Regions from separate parts of the Streptomyces sp. NPDC039424 genome, predicted to be linked through region 1. Evidence: riboswitches for the same ligand, from Rfam matches in the RefSeq annotation. Region 1 holds a riboswitch; each other region holds the start of a gene.

What was found. A riboswitch is a leader RNA that binds a small molecule or an ion and turns the genes downstream of it on or off. The one in region 1 is predicted to bind cyclic di-AMP.
Region 2: another riboswitch for cyclic di-AMP. It lies ahead of ACZ7L0_RS01165 (M23 family metallopeptidase); the one in region 1 lies ahead of ACZ7L0_RS14335 (M23 family metallopeptidase).
Region 3: another riboswitch for cyclic di-AMP. It lies ahead of ACZ7L0_RS34145 (transglycosylase SLT domain-containing protein); the one in region 1 lies ahead of ACZ7L0_RS14335 (M23 family metallopeptidase).

The regions. Positions count from the first base shown of each region.
Region 1 covers NZ_JBVKAI010000005.1:20,187-25,037, forward strand. Annotated here, with positions in the region: gene ACZ7L0_RS14330 (aldo/keto reductase) at 1-889, opposite strand, end outside; gene ACZ7L0_RS14335 (M23 family metallopeptidase) at 998-2,029, opposite strand; cyclic di-AMP (ydaO/yuaA leader) riboswitch at 2,041-2,209, opposite strand; tRNA gene ACZ7L0_RS14340 (tRNA-Met) at 2,446-2,519, opposite strand; gene ACZ7L0_RS14345 (dihydrofolate reductase family protein) at 2,612-3,742, opposite strand; gene ACZ7L0_RS14350 (MarR family winged helix-turn-helix transcriptional regulator) at 3,873-4,391, shown strand; gene ACZ7L0_RS14355 (GTP cyclohydrolase II) at 4,508-4,851, shown strand, end outside.
Region 2 covers NZ_JBVKAI010000001.1:233,033-237,883, reverse strand. Annotated here, with positions in the region: gene ACZ7L0_RS01170 (alpha-galactosidase) at 1-2,072, shown strand, start outside; cyclic di-AMP (ydaO/yuaA leader) riboswitch at 2,380-2,538, shown strand; gene ACZ7L0_RS01165 (M23 family metallopeptidase) at 2,543-3,478, shown strand; gene ACZ7L0_RS01160 (SGNH/GDSL hydrolase family protein) at 3,731-4,516, shown strand; gene ACZ7L0_RS01155 (TetR/AcrR family transcriptional regulator) at 4,632-4,851, opposite strand, start outside.
Region 3 covers NZ_JBVKAI010000019.1:7,672-12,522, forward strand. Annotated here, with positions in the region: gene ACZ7L0_RS34135 (LolA family protein) at 1-376, opposite strand, end outside; gene ACZ7L0_RS34140 (polyprenyl synthetase family protein) at 615-1,625, opposite strand; cyclic di-AMP (ydaO/yuaA leader) riboswitch at 2,149-2,321, shown strand; gene ACZ7L0_RS34145 (transglycosylase SLT domain-containing protein) at 2,325-2,813, shown strand; gene ACZ7L0_RS34150 (HAD family hydrolase) at 2,843-3,649, opposite strand; gene ACZ7L0_RS34155 (NAD(P)-binding domain-containing protein) at 3,844-4,851, opposite strand, start outside.

The sequences.
Region 1 (4,851 bases):
CCACCCCGAGCAGGGCCGGCAGCTGGTCCACCGTGCGGGCCGAGGCGAGGGGGGCGGCGACCGTCGGCTGGGCGGCGAGCCAGGCGAGGGCCACGGTGGCGACCGGGACGGCGTGCGCGGCGGCGATCTCGTCCAGGGCGGCGAGGACCCGCCTGCCGCGCTCGGACTCCAGGTGCTTGGCGGCACCGGCCGCCCGGGTGCTGTCCACGGTCGTACCGGGGCGGTATTTGCCCGTGAGGAAGCCGGAGGCGAGGGAGAAGTAGGGGACGACCGCGAGGCCGGCGCGGGTGGCGACGTCGCGCAGGGGGCCCTCGTAGGTGTCGCGCGAGACGAGGTTGTAGTGCGGCTGGAGCGCCACGTACCGGGCGAAGCCCTCGCACTCGGAGAAGTCCAGGGACTCCTGGAGTCGCTCCGGCGTGATGTTGGAGGCGGCGATGTGCCGGACCTTGCCCGCCCGGACCAGCCCGTCGAGCGCCCCGATGATCTCCTCGACGGGGACTTCGGTCTTGTCGAAGTGGGTGTAGTACAGGTCGATGTGATCGGTGCCGAGGCGGCGCAGGGAGGCGTCGGCCGCGGCCCTGATGTTGTCGGCGGTCAGACCCGGGTACTTGGGGTGCTGGCTGACCTTGGTGGCGATGACGACGTCGGAGCGGTTGCCGCGGGCCTTCACCCAGTTGCCGATGATGGTCTCGGACTCGCCGCCCTCGTTGCCCTCGACCCACGCCGAGTAGGAGTCGGCGGTGTCGAGGAAGTTGCCGCCGGCCGCCGCGTAGGCGTCGAGGACGGCGAAGGACTGCGCCTGGTCGGCGGTCCAGCCGAAGACGTTGCCGCCGAGGGAGAGCGGGAAGACCTGGAGGTCGGAGGAGCCGAGTTTGCGGGGAGAAGTCATGCCTTGATTCAACGACCGAACCGGTGGCAGGCATTCCGCATACGGGGAAACCGGCAGCCCTGACGTCGGGGGGTTGTCGTCAAGGCCGCCAGGGACCGGAGGTGGGGGTCAGGGGGTGAGGCCCTTGCCGCGCAGCCACGCCATCGGGTCGATGCCGGTGGGCTGGCCGCCGGGGTGGACCTCGAGGTGGAGGTGCGGGCCGGTGACGTTGCCGGTGGCGCCGACGCGGCCGATGACCTCACCGGTGCCGACCTTCTGACCGGCCTTGACGTTGATCGAGGACTGGTGGCAGAACCACAGCTCGGTGCCGTCGTCGAGGGTGAGGATCGTGCGGTAGCCGTAGGAACCGGCCCAGCCCGCCTCGGTGATCGTGCCGCTGTGGACGGCCTTGATCAGCGTGCCGGTCGGCGCGGCGAAGTCGAGGCCGGTGTGGTACCCGGAGGACCACATGGCGCCGGCCTGGCCGAAGGTCGAGGTGATCGTGTACGAGGAGGTCGGCAGCGTGTACTGCTTGGCCAGCTTGGCGAGGCGGTCGGCCTCGGCCTGCTTCTCGGCGGCGTCCTCCGCCTTCTCCTTGGCGGCGGCGGCCTTGGCGGCGGCCTCCTTCTCCGCCTTGGCGGCCGCCTCGGCGGACTGCTTCTCGGCGGCGGCCATGGCGCGGGCGGTGGCCTTGCCGGCGACCTGGCTCTGCTGCAGCTCGGCCTGGGCCATGATCCGGCTGCGCAGTGCCTCGCCGGCGTCGGTGGTGCCCTCGTCGGTGCCGGCGGAGGCCACGCCGACGTGGGTCAGGGTGGCCGCCTCGGCCTTGGCGCCGCCGGCGTCGTCGCTCAGCAGGGAGCTGACGGACGCCATGTCGGGCAGGGAGATGGAGACCGGCGGCTTGCCGGTGTTGGCGCTGGCCATACCGCCCGCGCCGACGGCGGCTATGACACCGACGCCGAGGACGGTGGAGCTGCGGGCGAGTCCGCCGCCGCGCTGCTTGCTGACGCGGTGCCGGCCGCGTACCGGGGGGAGGGACTCCTCGGTGGGGTTCCACTCCTCCCAGGGGCCCTCGTCGGTGCGGTACTCGCCGTAGCCGAAGGTCTCGGTGCGCTGGCTCGGCACGAACGGGGCGGTGGGGGCAGGCCGGTTTGACGCCACGCGGGCGTGCTCCTTTCCTTCCGTATCGCCTACCGGGTTAGCTGACGGGTTCGGAGCGGGAAGGTCTCCTACGCGCGTATATCTCTCGTGGACTCAACGTGAGTTCACGATGGTGTACGCGTGATTCACCCCAAGGTGGTGGTTCCCCGGTTCCCTCGCGGGATTCGGCAGTGCGCACGGAGCCGTCTCGGGTGACGGCTGGGACGACCGCGCTGCGTTATCGAACGTTAATAGACCTACCTGTCAGTTTCCAAGCTGTTCCACTTGATCATTAACGTTTTCACAGGGGACCTTACCGGCCATCACCGGTGAAAACCGGGCGAGTTGACTGCTTCGCGCGCCAGGGGGCGGAGGCCGCCGGGGGAAAACACTCAGGGCCGGGATCCATGTACTGGATCCCGGCCCTGAGCCTTCAGTAGCGGGGACAGGATTTGAACCTGCGACCTCTGGGTTATGAGCCCAGCGAGCTACCGAGCTGCTCCACCCCGCGTCGTTGTGACTCCAGTGTACGCCATGCGCAGGACAGCTCGTACACGGGTTTTCGACCTGCGGTTTTCCGCCCGTGCCCGCACGTGCTCGCGGTCAGCTCGGCAGGTGCCGGTTCGGCTCCTTCGCCGCGGCCTCGTACTCCGGCAGGACGACCACGTCCACGCCGCCGGCCGCCAGCAGCCCGCTCCCGTCGGCCCCGGCGACGAACGTGTCCGGCTCCCGCCATGCCGTGACCACTCTGCGTACTCCCGCGTCGAGGATCAGCCGGGCGCACGGCGCGGGCCGGGAGGTCCGGCGGGCGCACGGTTCGAGGCTGCTGTACACCGTGGCGTCGGCCAGCCGGGGGTCGCCGGCCGGGATCTTGGCCAGCGCCGCCTCCTCCGCGTGGACCACGGGATCGCCCCCCTCCCGCGAGTGACCGCGCGCGAGCTCCGTCCCGTCGGCGGCCACCACCACCGCCCCCACGCTGAACGCCGTCTCGGAGGGCGGGCACAGCGCCGCCAGCTCGCAGGCGATCCGCAGCCAGTGGCGGTCGGCAGCGGCGGCCGCGGCGCCGGTGCCGGGCGCGGTGGGCTCGTAGCGCATCAGGACGACGTCCTCGATGCGCCGCGCCTCCAGCAGCCGCAGCCGTCCGGCCTGGTAGCCCCCGGGCCCGAAGAGGCGGGGCGCGGCCGGGTCGCCGACGAGCAGGGGGGCCAGGACCAGGTGCAGCTCGTCGGCCAGGCCCTGCCGCAGCAGCTGCGTGTGGATGGTTCCGCCGCCCTCGACCATCAGGCGCCGCACCCCGCGCACCGCGTACAGATGATCGAGTACGGCCGGCCAGTCGAGGTCGGCGCCCAGCGGGACGACGTCGGTCGCGAGGCGCCGTGCGCGGGCCCGCTCGGCGCCCTCGTCGGTCGTGTAGAGGACCTTCTCGCCGCCCGTGTGCCAGAAGTTCGCGTCCGGGTCCAGGTCGCCGGAGCCGCTGACGGTGACCTTGAGGGGGTACTCGGCCTGCCCTGCGGCGAGCCTGGCCGCCCGCCGCTCGGGCGAGTTGACCAGCAGCCGCGGATTGTCGGCGCGGATGGTGCCGGCGCCGACCAGGATCGCGTCCACGGACGCCCGTACCTCGTCGACCCGGTCGAAGTCGGCCGGGCTGGAGAGCAGCAGCCGGTCGGGGCCGGTGTCGTCGAGGTAGCCGTCGAGGGAGACGGCGGCGGACAGCAGGACGTACGGACGGGGCATCGACGCACTCTCTTCCGAGGACGGACGAAGGCGGGCAGAAGGCGGGCGGAAGGTGGACAGAAAGCCGCCAGGTGGCAGGCCGACGGACATGGCTCTTGGTTCAAGTTTGAAACAAACCTACACTGGCCGCATGACGACCCGCTGGCTCACCCCCGAGGAGCAGCGCGCCTGGCGCGCGTACGTGGCCGCGACGCATCTCCTGGAGGACGCGCTGGACCGGCAGCTCCAGCAGGACGCGGGCATGCCGCATCTTTACTACTCCATCCTGGCCACCCTGTCCGAGACACCGGAACACCGCCTGCGTATGACCGAACTCGCCGAGGCACTGAAGATCACCCGCAGCCGCCTGACCTACGCGGTGACCCGGCTGGAGAAGGACGGGCTGGTGCGCCGCGAGAGCTGCCGGTGGGACAAGCGGGGCAGTGTCGCCGCCCTCACCGACGAGGGGATGGCCGTACTGGAGCGTGCGGCGCCCGGCCATGTGGAGACCGTCCGGGCCTCGCTGTTCGACCACCTCGCGCCGGATCAGGTGGAACAGCTGGAGGAGATCTGCGAGGGGATCGTGCGGGCGCTCCAGGGGGACGGGGCGTCCCGGCCCGCGCCCGACGAGGTGCCGTGGCGCCGCCGCTCCTCGCCGCCCTGTTCGTGACCTTTCTCGGATTTCCCGTTGCTTCAAATTTCAAGCATGGAGTAGGGTTCCCGCCGAGGATCTGCTTCAAATCTGAAGCAGCATCCGGCCATGACCACCGGACCCGGAGAACCCGCATGCCCGACACCCCCGCCGCCACCCCGCGCGCCCGCGTCCGGGTACCGCTGCGCTTCCACGACGGCTACAGCGTCGACACCGAACTGGTCACCTTCCACGGCCTGGCCGACGGCCAGGAACACGTGGCCGTCGTCCTCGGCACCCCGGCCCCCGGCGCCACCCCCCTGGTCCGCCTGCACTCCGAGTGCCTGACCGGGGACGTCTTCGGCTCCGCCCGCTGCGACTGCGGCCCCCAGCTGCGCGAGGCCGTCGAGCGCATCGCCGACCGCGGCGGCGTGCTGCTCTACCTCCGCCAGGAGGGCCGCGGCATCGGCCTGTACAACAAGCTCGACGCGTACGCCCT
Region 2 (4,851 bases), on a different contig from region 1:
TGGTGGACATCGCCGAAAACGGTCGTACATGGCTCCTGACGGGGCCCACCAGCGGTTACGCGCTGCACCTCACCGAGGAGCACGAACTGCTCCACCTGCACTGGGGCCCGCGCATCGCGCTCGCCGACGCCGAGGCGCTCGCCGAGCACCCGCTGCCGGGCTACTGGCCCTTCGAGTCCCCGCTCGACGGCCGCGAGGAGTACCCGGTCGAGGGCGGCCCCCGCTTCGTCAGGCCCGCCCTGTCCGTGCGCACCGAGGAGCGGCGCGGCACCGAGTGGACCTTCGAGGCGTACGACGCCGACGGCGACGAACTCCGGCTCCGCTTCCGGGACGCGGGGCTCGCGATCACCCTGCACTACCGGATGCGCGGGGACGTCGTCGAGCGCTGGGTGAGCGTCGGCAACGAGGGGGACGCGCGCGTGGAGCTGCTGCGCGCCGACGCCGCCACCTGGACGCTGCCCGACCGGGACGGCTGGCGGCTGTCCCAGCTGCACGGCCGCTGGGCCGCCGAGTCCCGGCTGGCGCGCGCGCCGCTCACCTACGGCGACAAGGTCATCGGCAGCCGCCGCGGCCACACCGGCCACCAGCACCTGCCCTGGGTCGCGCTCGACACCGACGCCACCGAGGAGCGCGGGGAGGTCTACGGCTGCGCCCTGGGCTGGTCGGGGTCCTGGCGGATCGCGGTCGCCCAACTCCCCGACGCGCGCGTGCAGATCACCGGGGGCGCGGGCTACGACGACTCCGGCCTGCTGGCGCTGGCGCCCGGGGAGTCGTACACCACGCCCGTCTTCGCGGGCCTGTGGAGCGACGGCGGCTTCGGCGGCGCCAGCCGCACCTGGCACGCCTACCAGCGGGCGTACGTCATCCCGGACGCGGACCGGGACCGGCCCGTGCTGTTCAACTCCTGGGAGGCCACCAACTTCGACATCTCCGAGGACCAGCAGGCCACCCTCGCCCGGCGCGCCGCCGCGATCGGCGTGGAGCTCTTCGTGGTCGACGACGGCTGGTTCGGCGCCCGCACCAGCGACCGGGCCGGACTCGGCGACTGGACGCCCAACCCCGAGCGCTTCCCGGGCGGCCTCAAGCCGCTCGCGGACTACGTGCACGCCCTCGGCATGCAGTTCGGCATCTGGGTCGAGCCCGAGATGGTCAACCCCGACAGTGAGCTGTACCGCGCCCACCCCGACTGGGTGCAGTTCCAACCGGGACGAAAGCGGACGGAATTCCGCAATCAGCTCGTCCTCAACCTGGCCCGTGAGGACGTCCAGGAGTACCTCTGGCGGCAACTCGACGGTCTCCTGTCCAACGCCCCGGTCGACTACGTGAAGTGGGACTTCAACCGCTGCTTCACCGACGCGGGCTGGCCCGGCGAGCCGTACCCGCAGCGGCTGTGGGTGGACCACGTCCACGCCCTGTACGCGCTGCTCGACCGGCTGCGGGCGGCCCACCCGGGCGTGGCCTTCGAGTCCTGCTCGGGCGGCGGCGGCCGGATCGACCTCGGCGTGATGAGCCGTACGGACCAGGTGTGGACCTCCGACAACACCGACCCGCTGGACCGGCTCGCCATCCAGCACGGCTTCAGCCAGATCCACCCCGCGCGGACCATGGCCGCCTGGGTCACCGACAGTCCGAACACCCAGCTCAACGGCCGGGTCAGCACCCTGCGCTTCCGCTTCGTCAGCGCCATGGCCGGAGTCCTCGGCGTCGGCGGCGACCTCTCCGAGTGGACCGAGGAGGAGCTCACCGAGGCCCGGGAGTGGGTGGAGCTCTACAAGGAGATCCGTCCGGTCGTGCAGCGCGGCGAGCTCTACCGGCTGCGGCCCCCGGAGGGCGGGCTGAGCGCGTTGCAGTACGTCCTCGGGGACGAGGCGGTCGTCCTCGCCTGGCTCCAGGCACAGCGGTACGGCGAGCCGGTCCCGGCGCTGAGGCTCAGCGGCCTCGACCCCACGGCAGCGTACGAATGCCGCGAAACGGGCGAAGTTCACCGGGGTGCCGTCCTGCTGCACCACGGACTGCGCACCGGACTGCGCGGTGACTTCGATGCGACGGTTGTCCGTCTGCGTCGCATCTGAGTCTTCTGCCTGAATTAGCCCCTTCATCACAACTCGCCATGTAATAGCGGGACATGGGGGACGGGTGGGTGAGGAGCGTCATAGTGGTGACCGAGCGTCGCGCGTCATGTCCACGTAATTCGCAGGGTTTTCCTGGGAATTGAGGGCGCGAAGCCAGGGGGAATTCACGGAGGGTGACCGGGAATTCCCATAACGGATCAAGCGAAACACGGACAGAGGGAACCATCCGCTTGTCCCTGTGTGTCCTGCTCGCTTACGTTCGCCACCACTCCGGACGGACCGCCGAATCCTGCCGCCGCCCGGAACCCGCACACACTCACCCGTGCCCGGCAGGAGCGGGGGACCCACCAGGCACGACTGCCTGTTCCGGTCTCCGGAACAGGCTAGGGGTGAAGCCGCGCACCGCGCGGCCGGGCATCTCCAGCCCGAACCCGACAGCTCACCTCGCAGGCGCCGGAGAGGAACCCGTCATGCCCGCGAAGGGTAAGCACCGCCGTCCCAAGAACCGGCGTTTCACCCGCTCGATCGCCGTGGCCGGAACCGGCGGCGCCGCGCTGGCCCTGCCCCTCATGGGTGCCACCGGCGCCCATGCCGCCACCCCCGCCAAGGACTCGGCTCCCGAAAAGGCCGTCCAGGCCGTGCCGGTGGCCGAGAAGAAGACCTCCACCGCGCAGTCGGAAGTGCGCACCTACACGGTGAAGGCCGGCGACTACCTCTCCAGGATCGCCGACGAGCAGCACGTCAGCGGCGGCTGGCACCGGCTCTACGAGGACAACCGCGAGGCCGTCGGCAGCGACCCCTCACTGATCCACCCCGGCCTGAAGCTGAGCCTCGGCAAGAAGGCCGCGCCGACGAGCACCGAGTCCTCCGCTTCCACCGGCTCTTCGACCGCCTCGCGGGCCAAGTCGCCGTCCAAGCCCTCGTCGAAGCCGTCGGTGAAGTCCGACTCGCAGTCGGCGTCGCAGACCCGGTCCCGGTCGTCGTCCGGCGCCGCCACCGGCTTCACCCTCCCCGTGGCGAGCGCCGCCGTCGGCACCGGCTACCACGTGGCGGGCAGCATGTGGTCCAGCGGCTACCACACGGGCGTCGACTTCGTGGTCCCGACCGGCACCCCGCTCAAGGCCGTGGGCGCGGGCACGGTCGTCTCCGCGGGCTGGGGCGGCGCCTACGGCAACCAGGTCGTGATCAAGCTCGCCGACGGCTACTACGCCCAGTACGGCCACCTCTCCGCGCTCTCCGTCTCGGCCGGGCAGACCGTCTCCGCGGGCCAGCAGGTCGGCCTCTCCGGCGCGACCGGCAACGTGACCGGCCCGCACCTGCACTTCGAGATCCGCACCACGCCGAACTACGGCTCCGACGTGGACCCGGTCGCCTACCTGCGCTCGCACGGCGTCGCCGTCGCCTGACAGGCGGGCCATCAAGGCCACCGAAGGCCGGACCCCTGATCCCCGGGTCCGGCCTTCGGTGTGCCGACCGTCGGACCGTGGGAGCCATTTCCGGATCACCGGCTTCCGGGTGTGGCGTATTCCCGGATGACGCTTATTGGGGCAGTGGCTTATCTCACCGACCGTCAACCCCGTATTACGGTCGCGTAGGTCACATCGGAAGGTGAATCATGGTCCGACGTGGCAGACGATTCGAAGAATGACAACAGATCAGTGATCGGGTCGTACGTGGCGGTGGGGGACAGCTTCACCGAGGGCGTGGGCGACCCCGGCCCCGACGGGGCGTTCGTCGGCTGGGCCGACCGGTTCGCGGTACTGCTCGCGGACCGGCGGCCCGAGGGCGACTTCCGGTACGCGAACCTCGCGGTGCGCGGCAAACTGCTCGACCAGATCGTGGAGCACCAGGTCCCGCGGGCCGTCGAACTCGCCCCGGACCTGGTGTCCTTCTGCGCGGGCGGCAACGACATCATCCGGCCCGGCACCGACCCCGACGAGGTGGCCGAGCGCTTCGAGCGGTCGGTGGCGCGGCTCGTCTCCGTCGCCGGTACGGTCCTGGTGACGACCGGCTTCGACACCCGCGGTGTGCCCGTGCTCAAGCATCTGCGCGGCAAGATCGCCACGTACAACGGGCACGTCCGGGCCATCGCCGACCGGTACGGCTGTCCCGTGCTCGACCTGTGGTCCCTCAAGACGATCCAGGACCGGCGCGCCTGGGACCACGACCGGCTCCATCTCTCGCCCGACGGACACACGCGCGTGGCCCTGCGCGCCGGCCAGGTCCTCGGACTGGAGGTCCCGGCCGACCCGGAGCAGCCCTGGCCCCCGCTCCCGCCCCGCGGCACGCTCGACGTCCGCCGCGACGACGTCCACTGGGCCCGCGAGTACCTGGTCCCGTGGATCGGCCGCCGTCTGCGCGGCGAGTCCTCCGGTGACCATGTGACGGCCAAGGGGGCACTGTCCCCGGACGACATCAGGATGCGGATCGGAGTGGTGGCCTGAGCGGGTCCCCTCCGGGGGTCCGGCGTCTGTGCGTTCCCCGCCGACGGGGGGCGGGGAACGCACTCGGCCGGACGTGACCGGCCCAACGTGGGCCGCACCCGGTCACCCGCTCACCTCAGTCCTCCGCCACTGCCTCGCGGTCCAGGCCCAGTTCGCGGGCCAGTGCCTCGTCCACCCAGCGCTGGGCCCGGGAGCGGGGCACCGCGCCCGCGTACGAGGTCAGTTGGACGGCGAGACCGTCGAGGAGGGCCGTCAGGCGCAGGGCCGTTGCGGCCGGGTCCGGGCAGTGGAACTCGCCCGCGCCGCCCCCCTCGGCGATGACCTCGGTGAGCGCG
Region 3 (4,851 bases), on a different contig from region 1:
TGTGGGTGCCCGAGAGCAGCTCGGTGAGCTTGGACGTCGGGTCCGCCGACGATCCGTCGCCGCCCTGGGCCGCGCCGGACAGCAGGCCGCTCTCCAGGCCGCCCAGGTCCGGCAGGCCCAGGTCGGTGCTGACCTTCACCGTGCCGGACAGCTGCTGCACGTCGGACTTGGCGATCTTTTCGATGAGCTGCTGTGCGCTGATCTTCGGCAGGTCGGGGTCCCCGGAGTCGGCGAGTGCCGGGACCAGCCCGATCGTCGCCGCCGCCACGCCCACCACCGCGACCGGGACGGCGTACCGGGCCGCCCTGCGGCGTCCGGCGCGCGGGTCCTCGGCCTCCGCGGCGTGCGTGCTCTCGTCGGATTCGTACGGTGCCATGTGTGCCTTACCTCCGTCGTCGGCGGCGGCTGTCCTCACACTCGTCCCACCCTTGTGCCGCCATTCTCACCCGAATCGGTGAGGAGTGGTGATTTCCGTGGTTTCCATCTGACCAAATCGGCCGTGAGGAATCGTCAGACCCGGGAGCCAACTCCACGTACGCCTGCGGTATGACACGGAGGGGCGGAAGCTCCACCGACCCGTAGGGGACGGGGCGGGGGGACCGGCACGGGGGTGGCTAGCCCGCCCGGTGGACCACCGCGTCGCAGAGCTGGATGAGCGCGGCCTTGGCGTCGCACTCGCGCAGCGGGGCCAGCGCCGCCCGGGCGTCCTCCGCGTACCGCACGGTGTCGCGGCGAGCCTGCTCCAGCGCCGGGTGGGCGCGCAGGCCGGCCAGGGCCTCGGCGTGCCGGGCGTCGTCGGTGAGGTCGGAGTCGAGGAGGTCGCACAGGGCGATGTCCTCGGGCAGTCCCAGCCGTGCCGCCCGCTCCCTGAGGCGCAGCACGGGCAGGGTGGGGATGCCCTCGCGCAGGTCGGTCCCGGGGGTCTTGCCGGACTCGTGGGAGTCGGAGGCGATGTCCAGCACGTCGTCCGCGAGCTGGAAGGCGACGCCGAGCCGCTCGCCGTACTGGGTCAGCACGTCGACCACGGTCTCGTCGGCCCCGGACATCATCGCGCCGAAGCGGCAGGAGACCGCCACCAGCGAGCCGGTCTTGCCGCCGAGCACGTCCAGGTAGTGCTCGACCGGGTCCCGGCCGTCCTGCGGCCCGGCCGTCTCCAGGATCTGCCCGGTGACCAGCCGCTCGAACGCCACGGCCTGCACCCGTACGGCCTCGGGGCCGAGGTCGGCGAGGATCTGCGAGGCGCGGGCGAAGAGGAAGTCGCCGGTGAGGACGGCGACCGAGTTGCCCCAGCGGGTGTTCGCGCTCTCCACCCCGCGGCGCACGGCCGCCTCGTCCATGACGTCGTCGTGGTACAGCGTGGCGAGGTGGGTGAGCTCGACGACTACGGCCGAGGGCACGATCCCGGGCGCGTACGGGTCCCCGAACTGCGCCGCGAGCATCACGAGCAGCGGCCGGAACCGCTTCCCGCCCGCGCGTACGAGGTGCTGCGCGGCCTCGGTGATGAAGGGGACCTCACTCTTGGTGGCTTCGAGCAGGCCCTCCTCGACAGCCGCCAGTCCGGCCTGGACATCGGCTTCCAGAGCCTGGTCCCGCACGCTCAGCCCGAATGGCCCGACGACGGTCACGAGGGGTCTCCTGTCTGCTGGTGTCTGCTGGCGATTACGCGGTTTGTCGATAGGTCGCTGCCCTCACTCGAGTCAGCGTATCCGGTCAGCTTTCGATCACCGAGGGCGCCCACCGTTATGTTTTCGATCGGTCGATAAGGGTGGATATTTATCGACTTACCAGGAAGTACGACGCGACTGCGCCGCTTGGAGCAGCTCGACCCTCATCGACCCTCACCTGCACGCCCGATGCACTTACCCAATGCGGCGTCCCTCATGCCCTATTTGCCGCTATTGCTATTCCGTGAATTGGGTCACGTCACCGGTTCGGCGCATCCCACCGACCCGCCCGGTGTTCCACCTTTCACCACTGGCCAGTTGAGGCTTGGCAGACGCAAAGGATCAAGTGCCTCATACGCCCCAGAACAAGGTCAACTAGGACGAGGTATGCATCTGGCACTTGTTCCGGACATGTGCTCTCGCATACGTTCCGGTCCGCCGGGCGGAACGCCGAATCCTGCCGCCGCCCATCGCACCCACTCGACGAACTCATTCGCGTACGGCAGGAGCGGGGGAACCAGGTAAGTCGCCGGTCCGGACGGCATCCGTCGTCCCGGAACGGCTCGGGGTTAAGTCGTGTCGCCTTCGGGCGGCACGGCCGGGCACCTCCCAGCCCGCACCCGACAGCTCACCTCGCAGGCGACGGAGAGGAACTTCGCCATGTCTGCTGCCGCTCAGCACCGTGCCCCCTTCGCCCGCCTCGCTCGCAAGCTCGCCGCCGCCACCACCGGCGCCGCCGTGCTCGCCCTCCCGCTGATCGGCGCGACCAGCGCCTCCGCGGCCCCCACCACCGCCCCCACCGCGGCCACCGCCGGCGCGGTCACGTACTCGAACAACCTCGACGGCTGGATCCGCCAGTCCCTCGCGGTCATGGCCCAGAAGGGCATCCCGGGTACGTACTACGGCATCTACCGCAACGTGATCCGCGAGTCGTCGGGCAACCAGTACGCCATCAACCTCTGGGACTCCAACGCCGCCGCCGGCATCCCGTCCAAGGGCCTGCTGCAGGTCATCGACCCGACGTTCCGCGCCTACCACGTGGCCGGTACGTCGTGGAACATCTACGACCCGGTCGCGAACATCACGGCCGCCTGCAACTACGCCGCCCACCGCTACGGCTCGATCGACAACGTGTTCGGCGCGTACTGACCTGACCCGCAGGGCCCCTCAGGGCCCTGTCAGGGGAAGAGTCTTTCGAGGACGACGGCGATGCCGTCGTCCTCGTTCGATGTGGTGATCTCGTCGGCCACCGCCTTCAGTTCGGGGTGGGCGTTGGCCATCGCCACACCGTGGGCGGCCCAGTCGAACATCGGGATGTCGTTGGGCATGTCCCCGAAGGCGACGGCCCGTTCGGCGCTCAGCCCGAGATGCTCGGCGGCCAGCGCCAGCCCGGTCGCCTTGGTGACCCCGCACGGCTGGAGCTCGACGGTCCCGGGCCCCGACATGGTGACCGTCGCCAGCGACCCCACGACCGAACGGGCCGTGGCCGCCAACTCGTCGTCGGACAGGGCGTGATGGCGCAGCAGGACCTTGCTGATCGGCTCGCGCCACAGGTCGGCGCGCCGCTCGACCCGTACGGCGGGGAGCGTCGGGTGGGGCATCAGGTAGCCGGGCTCGATGAGCGTGAGCCCGTCCACACCGTCCTGGTCGACGGCCGCGTACACCTCCCCCACCTCGGCCTCGATCTTGCCGAGCGCGGTCTCCGCCAGCTCCCGGTCCAGGGTGATCGACCAGAGCAGGCGGTCGGCTCCGGCGTCGTACACCTGCGCGCCCTGGCCGCACACCGCGAGCCCCGTGCAACCGAGGTCGTCCAGCAGCGGCCGTACCCGGGGTGCCGGGCGCCCGGTCACCACGAGGTGCCGGGCCCCCGCTTCCCCGGCCCGCGCGAGGGCGGCGAGGGAGCGGTCGGAGAGGGTGTCGTCGCCGCGCAGGAGCGTTCCGTCGAGGTCGGTTGCGACGAGTGAATATGCGGGGGGTGCGGCCATGATCAGAGAATACGGACCCCGCGCCCCCACGACTCACCCCCGTTCTCAGCCCCAAGTGGTGCCCGCGGGCTCCTTGATGGTGGTGTGGGGGCGGTTGAACACGTTGGCGACCGAGACGGTGAGGACATCGAGCGGGCTGGTGGCTGGGGTGGCCCGGGCCTTCCTGGGTGTGGGCGGAGCCCGGGCAGGGTGGCTCAGTGGTGGGCCGCCGCCAGGTGTTTCGTCAGGCGGGGGGAGGCGAACCCGGTGCCGCAGACGAAGCGCATCACCGGGCCGTACGACGACGCCGCCGGAAGGCCGGTGAAGTACAGGCCGGGGATGGACGAGACGTATCCCGCGCCCAGGCGGGGCGTGCCCCGGCTGACGGCGAGCCGGGTGCGCAGTTCGTGGCCGAGGAAGTCCATGGCCGCGAGGTCCACGCGGTAGCCGGTGGCCGCGATCACATGGTCGGCGGGGAGCCGGATGGTGTGACCGGCGGGGGCGCGGACGGTGAGGACGGGGCTGCCGTCGCAGGCGTCCGCGCCGACCACCCGCTCGACCTCCGTCACCTCGACCTTGTCCTCGAAGCGGTCGCGCAGCCACCAGGCGCCGAGCGGGCCGAGGACGCGGCGGACCAGGTAGTGGCGGGTACGGGCCGGGAGGTAGCGGTAGGGGTGCGGGTAGTAGGTCAGCGCCCAGAGGGACCAGGCGCGGCCGAAGGGGGACTCGGGGCGCAGCCTCGGCTGGTGCCAGGGCGGGGCGCCGAAGGCGACCCGGCCGCGGCCCCGCGACACCACCCGCACCCGCGCGCCCGCCTCCGCCGCCAGGGCCGCCGTCTCCAGCGCGGACTGGCCGGCGCCGACGACGATCAGCTCCCTGCCGGAGAACCGGGTCAGGTCGTGGTGCTGGGAGCTGTGGGAGACCGGGCCGGTGGGGCTGGGGCCGTCCGGCGCCGCCGACGCCAGCTCTGCCGGGAGGTGGGCCAGCCCGGACAGGCCGGTGGCGACCACGACCGCGCGGGCGGTGAACGACTCCCCGGAGTCCAGCTTCAGTTCGAAGCCGCCGCCCGTGCCACGGTCCACGGAAACCACCCGCACCCGCTCCAGGTCGGGAAGCAGCTTCCGCTGGAACCACTCGCCGTAGGCGACGAAGGTCTCCACGGGGATGATGTCCTCGTCGGTCACCAGCCGGCGGATGCCCGCCGCGTCGCAGTAGTCGACGAG